DNA from 2 places in the Bordetella genomosp. 8 genome. Region 1 is predicted to be linked to the other one. Evidence: riboswitches for the same ligand, from Rfam matches in the RefSeq annotation. Region 1 holds a riboswitch; the other holds the start of a gene.
The links. Region 1 has a riboswitch for glycine ahead of gcvT (glycine cleavage system aminomethyltransferase GcvT). Riboswitches for the same ligand answer to the same signal wherever they lie in the genome.
Positions count from the first base shown of each region.

Region 2: it holds a riboswitch for glycine, as region 1 does, so the genes downstream of both, CAL12_RS25165 (D-amino acid dehydrogenase) here and gcvT (glycine cleavage system aminomethyltransferase GcvT) in region 1, are expected to answer to the same signal.

Region 1 covers NZ_CP021108.1:580,936-584,163, reverse strand. The annotation lists gene gcvP (aminomethyl-transferring glycine dehydrogenase) at 1-172, opposite strand, end outside; gene gcvH (glycine cleavage system protein GcvH) at 194-562, opposite strand; gene gcvT (glycine cleavage system aminomethyltransferase GcvT) at 662-1,765, opposite strand; glycine riboswitch at 1,807-1,927, opposite strand; glycine riboswitch at 1,962-2,058, opposite strand; gene CAL12_RS02645 (ZIP family metal transporter) at 2,082-2,972, opposite strand; gene CAL12_RS02640 (NAD(P)/FAD-dependent oxidoreductase) at 3,066-3,228, opposite strand, start outside.
Region 2 covers NZ_CP021108.1:5,567,737-5,570,964, forward strand. The annotation lists gene CAL12_RS25160 (LysR family transcriptional regulator) at 1-754, shown strand, start outside; gene CAL12_RS25165 (D-amino acid dehydrogenase) at 751-1,980, opposite strand; glycine riboswitch at 2,034-2,128, opposite strand; glycine riboswitch at 2,131-2,220, opposite strand; gene CAL12_RS25170 (glutathione S-transferase N-terminal domain-containing protein) at 2,355-3,050, shown strand.

The sequences.
Region 1 (3,228 bases):
CCGGCGGCAGCGCCAGCGGCGCCTTGGTGCGGATGGCCGGCGGCACCACCTGGCCGATCAGGTCTTCCAGGCTGTCCGCGCCCAGCGCGCGCAGCATGGCGGCCTGGTCGGCGTCGGACGGCCCGATGTGGCGGGGAATGAAATCGGTATGCGTGTCGAGGGGGCGCGACATGGTTTCTCTTGAAAAGTGGCCTTACAGGGCTTCGTAGCCGGAAGCGTCCAGCAGCTTGTCCAGATCGGCGGGATTGTCCGGCTTGATCTTGAAAATCCAGGCGGTATAGGCGCCGCCGTTGATCTGCGCGGGATCGGCTTCCAGCGCGTCGTTGAAGGCGACGATTTCGCCCGCGACCGGCGCATAGATGTCCGACGCGGCCTTGACCGACTCCACCACGCCGGCCGTATCGCCGGCGGCCAGCTTGGCGCCAACCTTGACGTCGCCGACGAAAACGAGATCGCCCAGTTGTTCCTGGGCCTGGTCGGTGATGCCGACGACGAACACGTCGCCTTCGGCTTTCACCCATTCATGCGATTCGGTGTATTTGCGATCGGTGGGCAGGCTCATGGAAGCAGCTCCTAAGAATTCAAAAACCGTATGGAGGATGGATGGAGAAGTAATGCGCGCCCCGCCCATGCGGCACGCGCCGGCATGGGCATCGCCAGTTTACGGTTGTTCGACGGCTTTGCCGTTGCGGACGAATGGCAATTTGCACACGGTGGCCGGCACCCATTTGCCCCGGATGTCCACTTCGACCGCATCGCCCGGCTTGACGTCCAGCGGCATGCGCGCGAAAGCGATCGACACGCCCAGCGTGGGCGACATCGTGCCGCTGGTGATTTCGCCGGCGCCGTGGGCCGTGCGCACCGCCATGTGGGCGCGCATGACGCCGCGCTCGTTCAGCTTCAGGCCCAGGAAGGCCGCCGGCGTGCCGAACTGCTCGATGGCCGCGCGGCCGATGAAGGCGCGGGCGGGATCCTTCAGGGACACGGTCCAGGTCAGCCCGGCCTGAGCGGGCTGGATCATTTCGTCCATGTCCTGGCCGTACAGGTTCATGCCGGCCTCCAGCCGCAGCGTGTCGCGCGCGCCCAGGCCGCAGGGACGCACGCCCTGCGCCGCGAGGTCCTGCCACAAGGCAGCGACTTCCGTGGCGGGCAGCACGATTTCGAAGCCGTCCTCGCCGGTATAACCGGTGCGCGCCACCAGGGTGTCCGTACCGAATTGCGCGGCCGTGAAAGGCGTCAGCCCTTCCGTATCGGCCTTCCAGGCCGGGCGCGCGGCCCAGACCTTGGCGCGCGCATTCGGCCCCTGCACGGCGACCATGGACAGATCCCGGCGCGGCGCGATCGAGACGGCGAGGCGGGAGGCGATCGCGATGCGTTGCATCCAGGCGACGTCCTTGTCGGCGGTGCCGGCATTGACCACGACGCGCCAGCGGTCGGCGGCGAAGAAATACACGATCAGGTCGTCGATGACGCCGCCTTCCGGATTCAGCATGCAGCTGTACAGCGCCTTGCCGGGCGTGGCCGTCAGCCTGGCGACGTCGTTGGCGATCAGGCGGCGCAGGAAGGCCATGGCGTCGGCGCCCGTGACGTCGACGTTGAGCATGTGCGAAACGTCGAACATGCCGGCGTCCTGGCGGACCGCGTGGTGCTCTTCCAGCTGCGAGCCATAAGCCAGCGGCATATTCCACCCGCCGAAGTCGACCATGCGCGCGCCGGCATCGATATGGGCTTGCGCCAAGGGGGTGTTCTTCAGGGAATGCGACATGGAAAAGGCTCCGGACAGCAGCGGTGGGCGGGTTGAAACGCTTCCGCCCCTCTGTCCTTTTGCCTGAGAGTTGCCCCGCGCATATGGAAAATGGCGGGTTTGCACCTTCGGCGTCCGGGCGCACCGCTCGACGGGTGGCCGGATCTCTCCAGAGCGCTGTGTTCACCCGGGGCGCCGATGCGGCGCGGCCTGGGCAAGGCATGCTGCGGTATGGGTTGCCTGAGCGATTCCGGGCGAATTGCGCCTTCGGCGGCGGCGCGCCGGGGCGTGCCGCTCTCTCCCGCACGATGCGTGACAGCGTGGCGAAGGATACAACTCAGGCCAGGGCGGTGTCCAGCAGCATCATCAGCACGAAGCCCAGCATCAGCCCGCCGGTGGCGAAGACCTCGTGCCCCTTGCGGTGCGATTCGGGGATGATCTCGTGGCTGATGACGAAGAGCATCGCGCCGGCGGCGAAGCCCAGGCCCCAGGGCAGCAGCACGGTCGACCACGCCATCACGGCGGCGCCGGCCAACGCGCCTATCGGTTCTATCAGGCCCGACACCATGCCCAGGACCACGGCAAACGTGCGCCCGTAGCCCGCCGCCAGCAGGGCAACGGCGACGACCAGGCCTTCCGGCACGTCCTGGATGGCGATGCCCGTGGCCAGCGCGCCGGCGCGCATGGGATCGGTCCCGCCGAATCCCACGCCTATCGCCAGGCCTTCCGGCAGGTTGTGCAGCATGACGGCGAAGATGAACAGCCAGGTGCGCTTGAGCATCCGTGCGTCATGTCCTTCCTTGCCCTTGATGAAATGCTCATGCGGTACGCAGCGCTCCAGCCAAAGCAAGGCTGCCCCGCCCAGCAGGATGGCCGCGCCCACGGTCATGCCGGCGCCCCACGGGCCGGCGCCGAGCTCGCGCGCGGCCTCGATGCCCGGCGCCACAAGGGAAAATGCGCTTGCCGCCAGCATCACGCCGGCGCCGAAACCGAACATCGTGTCCTGCACCCGTTCGGACAGCCGCTGGGAGAACATCACCGGCAGCGTGCCGGCGGCCGTGGCGCCGGCGGCGATCAGGCCGCCCAGCCAGGCGTCGGCGATCTGGGGATGGCTATCTTCCAGCGCCAGCCATATCCCCCAGGCGCCCAGCGCGGCAAGCAAGGGGACGACAACCATCAAGGCCTTGCCGGCGCCGGCATCGGCCAGCGAACGTATGTGCGTATTCATGTTGCGTCCCTTTTCGGTCGGTGCGCGTCCTTTTCACCCGCACGGCGCACGCGTGATGCGCAAGAGAGCAAAAATCGCGCCGCTGCCGGCGCGTCAGAGCGCCCTGCCGCAGGCAACGCCGGAGGCCCAGGCCCACTGGAAGTTGTAGCCGCCCAGCCAGCCGGTGACATCCACCGCCTCACCGATGAAATAGAGCCCCGGCACGGCGCGGGCCTGCATGCTCTTCTGGTCCAGCCCGCGCGTATCCACGCCCCCG
Region 2 (3,228 bases), 1.2 Mb from region 1:
GGGTTCGCCGCTGCTGTTCCGCAAGGCGGCCGGCGTGGAGTTGACCGATGCGGGCCAGGCCTGCCTGGCCCACGCGACACGCATCCTGCAGGAAGTCGACCAGATGGCGGGCACGCTGTCCGATTACGCGCAAGGCGTGCGCGGTCAGGTTCGGATCGCGGCCAATACGTCGTCGATCACGCAGTTCCTCCCTGACGACCTGTCGCGGTTCATGACGGAACATCCGGCCGTCCGCATCGACCTGGAAGAACAGAACAGCAGCGACATCGTCGCCGCCGTGGCGGAGAACCGCGCCGACATCGGCATCTTCGGCGAACGCACGCCGGAAGCGGGGCTGCAGACTTTCCCCTATCGGCGCGACGAGCTCATGCTCGTGGTGCCCGACAGCCACCCGCTGGCCACGCGCGCCAGCGTCGCATTCGCGGAAACGCTGGAGTATGACTACGTCAGCCTGCCGCCCAGCACGTCGCTGGCCAGCCTGCTGGCGCAGGAATGCACGCGGCTGGATATGCCCATGAAACTGCGCATCCAGGTCCGCAGCTTCGACGCGATCTGCCGCATGGTGGTCGCAACGCGCGGCATCGGCGTGCTGCCGCGCATCGCGGCAGAGCCGCATGCGCGGTCGATGCAGTTGAAGCTGATTCCACTCACCGACGACTGGACGCGGCGCTGGCTGCTATTGGCCGTGCGCGATGTGGACACACTCACTCAGGCGGCGCGCATGCTGCTGACGCAATTGCGCGCGGCGAACTAGCGCGGAAGCGTCACCGCGTCGGCCACTGCCTCGGCCGTTGCCGCGCTCAAGGTCCAACCCAAGTGGCCGTGCCCCGTGTTGTAGAACACGCCCGGAGACCGGCCGCGCCCGACCCGGGGCAACATGCTGGGAAGCATGGGACGCAGCCCCGCCCACGGGATCACCCGCGCCGTCGAAGCGCCGGGAAAATGTCGGCGGGTCCAATTCACCAGCGGCGCGATGCGGTCGGCCCGGATATCCCGGTTGTACCCGTTCAACTCCGCCGTGCCGGCCACACGAAATCGGTCCCGCCCCAGCCGGCTGGTGACGATCTTGGCGGCGTCGTCGAGCAGGCTGACCCAGGGCGCGGACGCCTGGCTTTCCGCATCGTCCAGGCAGACGGTGATGGAGTAGCCCTTGACCGGATAGATGTTCACGCGGTCGCCAGCCATGGCGGCGAACTGGCGGCTCGCGACGCCCGCGCACACCACGACGGCGTCGAAGGCTTCCGTGTCGACTTCATCGCCCTGGCTGAAGTCCATGGCGATGCCAGACCCGCCACTGGCGCCAAGGCGCCGGAGCGCGCTCACGGCAGCGTCGTAGCGGAACGCCACCCCTTGCCGCGCGCAGGCCTCCGCCAGACCGCGCGTGAATTTATGGATATCGCCGGTGGAGTCGGATGGCGTGAAAAAGCCGCCATGGAAACGCCCCCGCAGCGCCGGCTCGATGGCCTGGATTTCTTCCGGCGTGACCGGATCGCGCTCCAGCCCGCCTTCCCGGAGCAGGGCGTTCGTCGCCGCCGCGCGCTCGAACTCCTCCTTGCTCCCGTAGACGTGCAGGATGCCGCGCCGTTCCAGATCGAAATCTATCCCTTCGCGCCTGGCGATCTCGAACAGATGCTCGCGCGCGGCGATCGCCAGCCGCACCGTTTCCAGCGTATTGGCGCGATATCTGGGTATCTGTCGCAGGAATTCCGCGATCCAGGTGTATTTGTGCCAGCTGGGCAGCGGATTGAGCAACAGTGGCGCATCGCGCGTGAACATCCATCGCAAGCCTTTCAGGATGGTGGCACGGCTGTTCCAGACTTCGGCGTTGCTGGCCGACAGCTGGCCGCCGTTCGCGAAGGAAGTGTCCATGGCGGCATAGCGGCCGCGCTCGAATACGGTCACCGCATGGCCGCGGCGGACAAGGGCGTAAGCGGTCGTGACGCCGGTGATTCCGGCGCCGATGATGGCGATGCGTGGCATGACATGGTCCAGTGGAGGTCGACATAGCCGGCCGGTTGGCCGGCGCCATGCCCCATCTGTCCATGTACCTGAGAGTTTGCGCCCGCGCCTGGTACATCCTTGGCGAAGCTCCCCTTCGGTGGGCGCGATCAGCGCCTCTCTCCAGATGTTCCCCGTCGCACGGTCCTTTTGCCTGAGAGTTTCCGGGGCGGTTGCTCCGTCGGCGTCGTCGTGATGACCGATCTCTTCCGTGCCACGATCGAGAACGTCCGGACATTAGCACCAATGCAGCCCGCCGCACAAGATCGGCGTTGCCGATGTCGCGGCGCTCCCCGACGCGGCCTGCACAGATGCGAATATCATGCACGTGCGTCGACACACCCTGGAGGAACGCCGTGATGCTCGATCATCCGATATTCAAACGCTGGCCGGCGCTGCACCCGGACCGGCTGCAGCTCTTTTCCCTGCCCACGCCCAACGGCGTGAAGGTCGGCATCATGCTGGAGGAAACGGGGCTGCCCTACGAGCCGCATCGCATCGACATCATGGCGAACGACAACCACGATCCGGCCTTTCTCTCGCTCAATCCCAATGGCAAGATTCCGGCCATCTACGATCCGGACGGCCCCGACGGGCGGCCGCTGGCCCTGTTCGAATCGGGCGCCATCCTGATCTATCTTGCCGACAAGTCGGGGCAGTTTCTTTCCACCGATCCGCACACGCGCTACGAAACCATCCAGTGGCTGATGTGGCAGATGGGCGGCGTCGGGCCCATGTTCGGACAGCTCGGCTTTTTCCACAAGTTCGCCGGCAAGGCTTATGAGGACAAGCGGCCGCGCGATCGCTATGCAGCCGAATCGGCACGGCTGCTGGGCGTACTGGACCAGCGGCTCGCGGGCCGGGACTGGGTGATGGGCGCGGACTACAGCATCGCCGACATTTCGTTGATCGGGTGGGTCCGCAACCTGATCGGGTTCTATGAAGCCCGCGAGGTGGTCGATTTCGACCGCTTTCGTAACGTGCAGGCGTGGCTGGACCGTGCCTTGGCGCGCCCGGGCGTGCAGCGCGGCCTGGCGGTCACGGCGGCCTGAACGTCCCCACCACATCGACGCCGGGTTTGCCGCAACGCGGCCCCGGCCGCCCGCATGCCCGTATTCCCGCATGCCCGCCTTTCGCGTTTCCGGAAACCCCCTTAGCCGGATGCGTCATTCCCCTCGCCGACCGGCCTGCGGCACACTGTCCGTCCCTGGCAGCCAACCGCAGGGGGAG